One region of the Intrasporangium mesophilum genome, then DNA from elsewhere that is predicted to be linked to it. Evidence: riboswitches for the same ligand, from Rfam matches in the RefSeq annotation. Region 1 holds a riboswitch; each other region holds the start of a gene.
The links. A riboswitch is a leader RNA that binds a small molecule or an ion and turns the genes downstream of it on or off. The one in region 1 is predicted to bind cyclic di-AMP.
Positions count from the first base shown of each region.

Region 2: it holds a riboswitch for cyclic di-AMP, as region 1 does, so the genes downstream of both, ACYVLP_RS01820 (C40 family peptidase) here and ACYVLP_RS07260 (C40 family peptidase) in region 1, are expected to answer to the same signal.
Region 3: it holds a riboswitch for cyclic di-AMP, as region 1 does, so the genes downstream of both, ACYVLP_RS23080 (transglycosylase family protein) here and ACYVLP_RS07260 (C40 family peptidase) in region 1, are expected to answer to the same signal.

Region 1 covers NZ_BAAGRF010000005.1:307,589-310,833, forward strand. The annotation lists gene ACYVLP_RS07250 (MFS transporter) at 1-136, shown strand, start outside; gene ACYVLP_RS07255 (metal-dependent transcriptional regulator) at 165-860, shown strand; cyclic di-AMP (ydaO/yuaA leader) riboswitch at 1,158-1,319, shown strand; gene ACYVLP_RS07260 (C40 family peptidase) at 1,322-2,086, shown strand; gene ACYVLP_RS07265 (DsbA family oxidoreductase) at 2,195-2,878, shown strand; gene ACYVLP_RS07270 (carboxymuconolactone decarboxylase family protein) at 3,125-3,245, opposite strand, start outside.
Region 2 covers NZ_BAAGRF010000003.1:103,482-106,726, reverse strand. The annotation lists gene ACYVLP_RS01835 (ANTAR domain-containing protein) at 1-83, shown strand, start outside; gene ACYVLP_RS01830 (hypothetical protein) at 159-530, opposite strand; gene ACYVLP_RS01825 (cytochrome c biogenesis CcdA family protein) at 648-1,232, opposite strand; gene ACYVLP_RS01820 (C40 family peptidase) at 1,537-2,034, opposite strand; cyclic di-AMP (ydaO/yuaA leader) riboswitch at 2,080-2,258, opposite strand; gene ACYVLP_RS01815 (DUF1810 domain-containing protein) at 2,377-2,820, shown strand; gene ACYVLP_RS01810 (MFS transporter) at 2,914-3,245, opposite strand, start outside.
Region 3 covers NZ_BAAGRF010000031.1:60,038-63,282, reverse strand. The annotation lists gene ACYVLP_RS23090 (hypothetical protein) at 165-374, opposite strand; tRNA gene ACYVLP_RS23085 (tRNA-Thr) at 628-700, opposite strand; gene ACYVLP_RS23080 (transglycosylase family protein) at 851-1,543, opposite strand; cyclic di-AMP (ydaO/yuaA leader) riboswitch at 1,569-1,679, opposite strand; gene ACYVLP_RS23075 (protein kinase domain-containing protein) at 1,993-3,245, opposite strand, start outside.

The sequences.
Region 1 (3,245 bases):
AGCACTGACCGCCATCATGTCCCTCGGCGCTTCGTCGGTCGTCCTCGGCCTCGGAGCGTTCGTCGGGGCAGGGTGGCTGCGTGTGTGGGTCCCTCGGCACGACCCGACCCGGAGCCCCGTTGCGGGTGCTCCCTGACGCCTGACGATTCTGAGAAGGTATGACCGTGACGGACCTGATCGACACCACCGAGATGTATCTCCGGACGATCTACGAGCTCGAGGAGGAGGGCATCGTGCCGCTCCGGGCCCGGATCGCTGAGCGCCTCGGCCACTCCGGCCCCACGGTCTCGCAGACCGTGGCCCGGATGGAGCGTGACGGCCTCGTGGCCGTGTCGGGAGACCGCCACCTGGAGCTGTCCGACCACGGCCGGCTGCTCGCGACGCGAGTCATGCGCAAGCACCGGTTGGCCGAGCGGCTGCTCGTGGACGTCATCGGGCTCGAGTGGGAGTACGCCCACGACGAGGCCTGTCGGTGGGAGCACGTCATGTCCGAGAAGGTCGAGCGCAAGATCCTCGGCCTCATCGGCGAGGGCCTGGAGTCGCCCTACGGCAACCCGATCCCCGGCCTCGAGGAGCTCGGCCTGCAGCAGGACGAGGACTTCCTCACGGGCCTCACCGCCCTGACGCTGGTGGTCACGGACCGGCCGGCGATCGTGACGATCCGCCGCATCGGCGAGCCGGTGCAGGTCGACCCCGAGGCGCTCGCGCTGCTGACCAGCGCCGGGGTGGTGCCGGGCGCTCGGGTCGAGGTGGTCCGTGACGGAGGCCGCGTCGTGGCTGTCCGCGAAGGCAGCGCGGCCGAGACGGCCGTGTCGCTCCCGGAGGATGTCGCGGTCCACGTCTACTGCCAGGCCGCCTGAGCGAGAAAGGTTCCTCGGGAGCCTCTCGCGGCGCCCTCGGGGGCCGTATGCCGGGTCGTCCGGGGGTGCTCTCACGGGTCCTCGGTCCGTGGCGGCGTCGTCACGTTATGTCCGGATCACAGCGGGTGAATTGTGGCGTTGTGGGCTAGATCGTCCGCATCAGTTCGTAAATCTTTTGACTTTCGTGAGCCACAGGGTGACAAGCCCTCCGGACTTGGGTACGGTGGGCGTCGCTTGCTCTCCCCGTCGGGCAAGTGTCTTGGGTCGAATCGCCTAGTCCTGCCATCGATCCGGGGCTCAGCACGAAACCGCATGGCAGGAGCGGGGGACCCACCTACCCGGGCGTCGTGAGACGTCCTTGGGGTGAAGCCCTCCAACGGACCAACCGGTCCGAGCGAAGGCCGGGCAGTACCTCCAGCCCGAACCCGACAGCTCACCTCGCAGGCGTCGAGAGGTCAAACGTGGCTCAGAACGTTCCCGGTCGCCACCGCGCACCCGGTCGATTCAACGCGATCTCCGAGCTCAAGATGATCGCCAAGGAGTCTGCTCAGCCAGCCGTGAAGGGTGCCGCGATCGTGGCGGCCTCGGGTGGCCTCGTCGCAACGTTCGCGAACCCCGCGAACGCAGCCGACGGTGCGAGCAGCGTCGTCGCAGCGCCCTCGGCCGTCGGTCCTCAGACCGGCACGCTGACGGCGTCGAATGCCTTGTCCTCCATCGGTTTTGCCAAGGTCAGCGTCAAGCCGGCCAACGTGAGGCCCGTCGTCATCGAGGACATCCAGGTCAAGCAGGCCCGCGCTGACGAGAAGGCCGCCAAGGTCGCCGCCGAGCGCCGCACCGAAGCTGCTCGTGCGAGCCGCTCGACGGCCCGCACCGCCCTGTCCAACCCGACGCAGAGCGCTTCCGGCATCGTCGGGATCGCGCAGTCGCTCTTCGGCATCCCCTACGTCTACGGCGGATCGAGCCCCTCGGGCTTCGACTGCTCCGGCTTCACGTCGTACGTCTACCGCCAGGCCGGCATCTCGATCCCCCGCACCGCCTCGCAGCAGCAGGCCGCCGCCACCCGGGTGAGCAACCCGCAGCCGGGCGACCTCGTCTTCTTCGGCTACCCGGCATACCACGTGGGCATCTACGTGAGCCCGGGCCGCATGATCGACGCGCAGCACTCCGGCACCACGATCGGCAACCACTCCATCTGGACGACCCCGTCCGGGTACGGCCGATTCTGATCTCCCCCTCCACATGCGCTCACGCCCTCACCGGGAACGGTGGGGGCGCAGTGCTTTTCGGGCCGGCGCGGTCCGGCGGCTCCCCGACGGCCATGGTTGACTGATCTGATGACCGACCAGCCTGCAGCCGAGTCCACGACACTCGTCGAGCTGGAGTTCTGGGCAGACCTCGTGTGCCCGTGGTCGTGGATCGCCAAGCGCCGCGTCGAGCACGCGATCGCCGCGTTCGAGCGCCCGCACGACGTCACGGTGCGGCTGCGCTCGTTCGAGCTCGACCCCGACCTGCCGGTGGGCGGCTCGGTGCCGGTGGCCGACCACCTCGGCGCCAAGCACGGCGGCGACGCGGATGCCGGGCGGCTGATGAACTCGCACGCGAGCGAGGTGGCGGTGGCCGACGACATCGTCTTCGACTGGGACCGGGCGGTCCGGGCCAACACCTTCGACGCGCACCGGCTGTGTGCACTCGCGGCCGAGCTGGGAGGTCCACACCTTCGCTCCGCCGCGACCGAGCGGTTCTTCGCGGCGCACTTCCGCGAGGGGCTGCCCATCGACGACCACGAGGTGCTGCAGCGCCTCGGCGCCGAGTGCGGGCTCGACGAGCGGCGGGTTGCAGCGGTCCTGGCATCGGACGAGTACGCCGACGACGTGCGCACCGACGAGGAGGTCGCGCGGTCGATGGGCGTCACGGCGACACCGTTCGTCCTGGCCAACGGGTATGCCCCGCTGTCGGGTGCGCGGGCCACGGACGACTACCTCGCCCTCCTGCGAGGCGTCGCGACCCAGACGATCTAGCCGGCATTACATAGGCTCGCTTCGCTCGCCGTGTTCGGCGCGCCTTGACGTCACGCCTTCCCTCCTCGACTGGCTCGCTGGCGCTCGCTTCGCTCGTCGGTCCAGGCGTGACGCGCGCCGAACCATTACATGGGCTCGCTCCGCTCGCCGTGTCCCGCGCGCCTTGACGTCACGCCTTCCCTCCTCGACTGGCTCGCTGGCGCTCGCTTCGCTCGTCGGTCCAGGCGTGACGCGCGCCGAACCACCTCAGGACAGCGTGTCGGCGGCCGGACGTCCGAAGGTGACGCCGTCGTTGACGGGCGCGGAGGCGGCGTCGCGCAGCTGCCGGTCGGGCTGCGGCCCGAGGGCGTCGTTGACCATGGAGAAG
Region 2 (3,245 bases), on a different contig from region 1:
GCCAGAACCGCAAGCTGCACCAGATCGCCGACGACGTGGTCGAGGTGGGGACTCTCGAGACGGAGGCGAAGATCCCGGCCTGAGCGCCAAGCACGCAGCCCGGATCGCTGCCTCAAAGGGCGGCCGGTCCGGGCTCCCTCGGCGCGCAGCGCGTGCAGTCAGTCGTCGCGCTCCCACGGGGCGTCCTCGCCCATCTTGGCGTAGTACTTCGCCAGGTGGCTCCTGACACGGTCTCGGTCGGAGTCGGGCAGGTCGACCCCGCCACGCGACCCTTGCATGACGGCCGCCGCCGCCATGACACCCCTCGGCACCGCCTGGAGGCGTCCGCCCACCACATCGCAGATGAGCAGCTTGTATGCCGTGAAGTTGTCCTTGTTGTCCGAGTCGTACCAGACGTGGGCAGACCGGTACTTCTCGTTCGGCTCGTCCGTGGCGTCCGCCCACTTCCGAACGCGCTTCTCCGCGGCGGCTCCGTCCCATCCGTGGTCGCGGTCGGCCAACGGCAGGTCCTGGAAGCTGGTCACACTCATCGTCCTCGGCTCCTTCACCTCGCGGTTCTGGGTCATCGGGCCGGTCCTGCGTGCTCCGGCAGGCCCGGCCGTAGGTGCCCATACCCGCCCGACGCGCATCCCAGCGACTCAGGTCTCTCACGACCGCTTCTGGCCAGTCAGCGCCGTCACACGAACAGGGTTGGGAGCCGAACGCTCAGCCGCAGCCAGCCCGACACCGGCCCAGACGCCACCCGAGCCGGACGCCTGCAGCGGCGACACCATCGCCAGGGCGGCCGAGAGAGTTGGCCCCACACATGGTGACCAGCCAAGGGCGAACACTCCCCCGAGAAGAGGCGCGCCGAGCAGTCCTGTTGGGGGAGACCACCCAAGCCTGCGTGAGCTCTGGAGCCGACCGCCATGGCCGACAAAAGCCGCAGCCATCACCAGGACCACGGTGCCAGAGAAGACCTCGACGCCTCTCGAAGGCAGCTCGATCGACGCCAGGCCCCGACCCATCGCCCACGCCCCGAAGACAAACACGGCCGTGAAGCCGAGAACGAAGAGCACCGCGCCCAGGACCGGGCTGCCGCCGCGGCGGCTGACTCCACCGTCTACCGCAACCCCGGCGACGTAGCCGAGGAACCCGGGCACGATGGGCAGGCCACAGGGCGATGCGAAAGACAACATGCCCGCGACCAGGCACAGGAACCCGGTTCCGATGACGTTGCCGTCCGTGAGCACGACGACGCCCTTTCCCGAAGTCGATGCGCGCTGCGCGCCTCATCGAGTGAGACGCGCATCCTTCCGGACCATGTCGGGAACGACCGAGCGCGACCTGAGCGTCGGGTAGGCAGAACTGGGGCGACCCGAGCGTCTGGTTGCAGACTGGCGCGGACCCTGGTTGCAGGGTCCGCGCCAGCTGTTGTCGACCGGGTTTGGGCGGCCAGCAGCCCGCAGCAGGTCAGAGCGTGCGGCAGGTCAGAGCCTGCTGCAGCTCAGAGCCCGCAGCGAGCCGGTGCCCGCCGAAGGGTCCGTGCCCGCTGGGTCAGCGGACGCGGCCCGCGACCCAGGCCGAGGTCCAGATCCGGGAGAGCTGGACCCGCTGGCCAGGACGGGGTGCGTGCCAGATCTTGCCGTAGCCGGCATACACACCGACGTGGTATGCGCGACCGGACCGCATGAAGAAGATCAGGTCACCCGGACGCACCGATGACTTGGCGATCCGCATCGTGGCCAGACGCTGCGCGTTGGCCGTGCGGGGGATGTTGCGGCCGAGCACCTTGTGGTACGCGTAGTAGACGAGGCCGGAGCAGTCGAAGGCCGACGGCCCCGACGCGCCCCAGCGGTACGGGTCGCCCTTCTGAGCGGCCGCGATCCGAAGGCCACGGGTGCCCAGGGTGAGCGTGGCCGTGGGCTGCATACGGACCGTCTGCGGGGCCGCCTTCGCGGGAGTTGCCGCAACCGCCGCGGTGGCGGGTCCGGACACAGAACCGCTGCTCATCCCGGCGATGAGGCCGGCGGCGAGCAGCGGGGTCATGAGCATCGAACGAGCAATCAGACTGCGTTTTTTTGTCGTCGTGGACATGGGTTGTTTTCCTTCCCACGCCTCCGAGGTGAGCTGTCGGGTTCGGGCGGAAGATGCCCGGCCGCTCTCGCGGCTTCACCCCAAGGACCAGTCCTCTGACGGGCCCACATGTGGGTCCCCCGCTCCTGCCCTGGTGAATCGACTGTGCTCCACCGGCGGGCAGGATTCGGCGTACCGGTGTTTCGCCCGAAGGATCCGGGCGAGCTACTGCGCCGTCGAGGGTAACAACACGATCTCGGATTATGGAAATCTGTGTGTTTGATGTGCGCCAAGTGGCCCCGATGGTGTAATGGACAAATCGTGACCGATGACCCGTTCGACCTGGCTCGGTTCGTCTCCGCGCAGGACCGCGGGGGCACCTACGCTCAGGCCCTCACCGAGCTCCGCGCCGGGAGCAAGCGGAGCCACTGGATGTGGTACGTCTTTCCGCAGGTTGCCGGGCTCGGGCAGAGCCCCACCTCCCGGCTGTATGCCGTGTCGGGCCTGCCCGAGGCACGCGCCTACCTCGCCCACCCGGTCCTCGGACCGCGCCTCACGGAGTGCGCCCGTGCGGTCGATGGACTCACGGCACGCGACGCGACGTCAGTGCTCGGCTCGATCGATGCCGTCAAGCTCCGCTCGTCGATGACACTCTTCGAGCGGGCAGCCGAAAACCCTGACACAGCAAGCCTTTTCGCCAGTGTCCTTGACCACTACTTCGCCGGCCGCCGCGACGACTGGACCCTGGGAATCCTCGGCTCCTGACGCAGCGCACCGCACCCGGCAACGCACCGAGCAGCCCCAGACTCTGCCGGCACCCTCCGCCGGCGCCGGCGGCTGAGCGGCATGTCGCGCCGGTCAGGTGGCGTGCGAGGAGGACGCATACGCACGGTCGACCTCGGTGAGCACCCGGCGATGCGGCCACCTGGCCGACAGCAGGGCGACGAGGGCGAGGCACACTGCGGCGCAGATCGTGACTCCGGCGTACGGGCTGGTGTGCTGCCCGACCCAGCCGGCGGCCAGGAACGAGAGACCGGCGGCCGCTATCGACACGGAGCCGGCCAGGCTGAAGATGCGGCCCCGCAGCTCAGGCTCGGTCACGAGCGCGAACGTTGCCTGTAGCGGCACCATGAACGCCTGCATCATCCCGCTTGCGAAGAACAGCGCCGCGATGACGATGATCGGCGGGT
Region 3 (3,245 bases), on a different contig from region 1:
ATCCTACGAATCCAACTCTGAACCTCGAGTTCCCACCACCGATCATGACGGTCGCGGTAGGTCGGCTCTGCGGGCGTGCGAGGTCGCATCGGCGTCGTACAGGTGAACGTGCTGAAGGCCGTTCGATCCTCAGACCCGGGTGCGCGCCACTCCAGGAGGCTCACTCAGGCGTGGCAGTGACGGGACTTTGCCGAGACGCTCATCGAGTGGCGCGCCCGGTCTGCCCGCTCCTGGCGGGTGAGGTCGGCGCCGATCATTCGGCCGTAGGCGGCAGCTGCAGCCTCTTCTGCCTCGTGATCGTCGGCATCACGCATCGCCGCAGTGTCATGCCTTCGCAGCAGCCTGCCGATCGTTTCCATGATGTCGTCCCCCATTGCGCAGTCGTCCGGTTGCCTACTGGCAACAACCCCGATCTTCGGAGTGTAGGCATAGCGCCTGGACGGTGTGAACGTTTCGCAGGTCACAGTTGTCCCCCCACCGAGGCGAGGTCTCCGACGACCAATCCACGTCGGCAACGGGCCAGGTTTGACTTTGGCGAAACAGTGGCACACGGAGTGGCATACAGCCTCTAGACGCGGAACCGCCCCCGGCGTACGTTTGTGCACGTCAGGGGCGGTTTTCGACCGGAGCTGGCGAGGGGACTCGAACCCCTAACCACCTGTTTACAAGACAGGTGCGCTACCGATTGCGCCACGCCAGCACGCCCTGAGCCACTCCGCCACCGTCGGGTCGGAGAGTGCTCGGGACGGGCGAAAGCGTAACGGAGCGAGACGGCATACGGAAAAGAAGGACGGCCCCGCGGGACCCAGGGGTTGGTCGCGCGAGGCCGTCCGGCTCAGTCTGCCACGCCCTACCGGGGCAGGCGGATGACCTGGCCGACGAAGATCAGGTTGGGGTTGTCGATCTTGTCGCGGTTCGCCGCGTAGATCTCCTTCCAGCCACCGTCGACGTCGTGCTTGACGGCGAGCTTGGACAGCGTGTCGCCCTTGCGCACGGTGATCTTGGAGCCGCTGGCGGCCACCGAGTAGGTGCGCTGCGAGCTCCCCGAGGCGGCATAGCTCTTCTTCTTGGTCACCTTCTTCTTGCTGCTGGTCCACTGCTTGGTCGTCCGCTCCGTCGAGCGGGACGACGAGCCGGCCGCGGACAGGCCGCTGGACGTCGCACCGCCGGACCGGGTGAGGCCGGCCCGGACGGAGCACACCGGCCACGCGCCGGGGCCCTGCGATGCAAGGACACGCTGCGCCACCGCGATCTGCTGCGCCTTGGTGGCCAGGTCCGCACGCGATGCGTACGCGCCCCCGCCGTAGCCACGCCAGGTCGACGACGAGAACTGCAAGCCGCCGTAGTAGCCGTTGCCGGTGTTGATGTGCCAGTTGCCGCCGGACTCGCACGCGGCAACGCGGTCCCAGACCGTCGAGGCCTTGGCCGCGCCTCCAGTGGCGACGCCCGCCACCACGGTGGCGGCACCTGCGATTCCGACTCCAGCAAGGCGCTGCTTCACCTTGATACGTTTGGCGGCAGCGTGCTTGGACAGGTACTGCATGGGTGATCCTTCCTGACGGCGCCTGCGGGGTTAGCTGTCGGGTTAGGGCGTCAGGTGCCCCGCCGCTCTCGCGACTTCACCCCAAGGCCGGATCTCGTCCTCTTGGCATCACTCACCGGCCGCACTGGGTCCCCCGTCCTCGCCCGGCCCGCGGTTGCGGGCGACGTCCCTGGCTGGCGAGGCTCGGCGCGCTCAGGGACCGGATTTCTGGGTTCCATCTGAAATTGTGCGACGTGCCGTGTGGAGCCGGACGCGACGAAGCGGCCCGGGGAAATGAAATGTCAAAGCCCCGTTCCCGGCCCTAGAGTCGGTAGCCGCCGTGGCACCGACGGTACGTGAGCAAGCCCCTCGACACAAGCACATCCGAGATCGTTTTGTGACCTGGACTTGACCTGTGCTTTACCTGTGTTCTGCTAGGGACCGGAGGAGCTGCTCCGGCCATCCCAAGCTCAGCCCCCAAAAGGGTTGCTGCTCAACGGATTCCAGAACAACGCGGCGCCACGGTTGAGGGCGAGCACGGCGGCCACGATGCCGAGGCTGAAGAGCGCCGCAGCGGCGAGCTGCATCGGCAGCCCGACCGGCACGACCCGCCGCGCGATCGACCGGGACCCGCGCCGCAGCGACGCGCCACCCGGCCCCCACCATGCCATGACCAGCCCCAGCGCCCCGCCGATCGCAAGCGTGATCGGGGCGCCCGGACCGAGCCCGTCGCCCCTCGTGCCGGCGAGCAGCAGCGCCGTCGCAAAGACGCCGGCGAGGGCAGCGCCGAGGGGCAGCAGAAGTCCGACGACGGTCGCGATCGCGCCCACCACCAGGTGCAGCGGGCTGGCCACGACCGCGTAGGGGAGGTCGCTGCGACGCCGGCCGTAGTTGTAGCGCCTCAGCACGAGCGCGGTCACCGACCGGTCCGTCGCCCGCGCCAGCACCGACCACACCACGAACGCCACGACGGCGATGCCGGGCCACGCCATGAGGGTGCCCAGCCAGGCGATCGCCGCGGCTCCCAGCAGCCCCGTGCGCATCGGCATCCCGATCCGCGGATCGCCTTCGCGCGCAACGACATCGCCATCCTCGGACTCGCCATCGTCCGGGTCTTCGTCAGGCCAGAAGCCTTCCGCCGCTGGCGGTTGCCCGCCTCGCACATAGCGCTCGTCGAAGGACTCGGCTCCGTCCCACTGCTCGTCGACCTCAGGCTCGTCATCCCAACCCCGTTGGTATGCCGCATCGCTCGGCTCGGCCTGCCGGGGTCCCGTCGGCGGTGGTGCCCATCGCGCATCGTCCGGCCCCTCGGGCACCACCGGGTAGCGCGCGGTCGTGCGCTCCTGCACGACCTGCGTCGCTCCCGGCGCGATCGGCGTCGACCGGCCGTCCCAGTCGCCCGGGGACGGGGTGGGGACCGTCGCAGCGCGCCCAGCCGCATACTGCTCGATCGCAGCGATGACCTGGTTTGCATGCGGTCGGCGGGCTGGGTTGGGAGACAATGACGCTCGCAGCAACGGCACCAGACGTGGGTCTACCCCGTCGAGGTCCACGTCACCCGCGCGGACGCGCGTCAGCACGGCGTCCATGCGCGCGCGACCGAACGGCGGACGGCCAGACGCGGCGTAGGTGATCGTCGCCGCCCAGCCCCACCAGTCGGTGGCGTCGGTGATCTCGGCACCCTCGACGAGCTCCGGCGACAGATAGCCCGGCGTGCCCATGA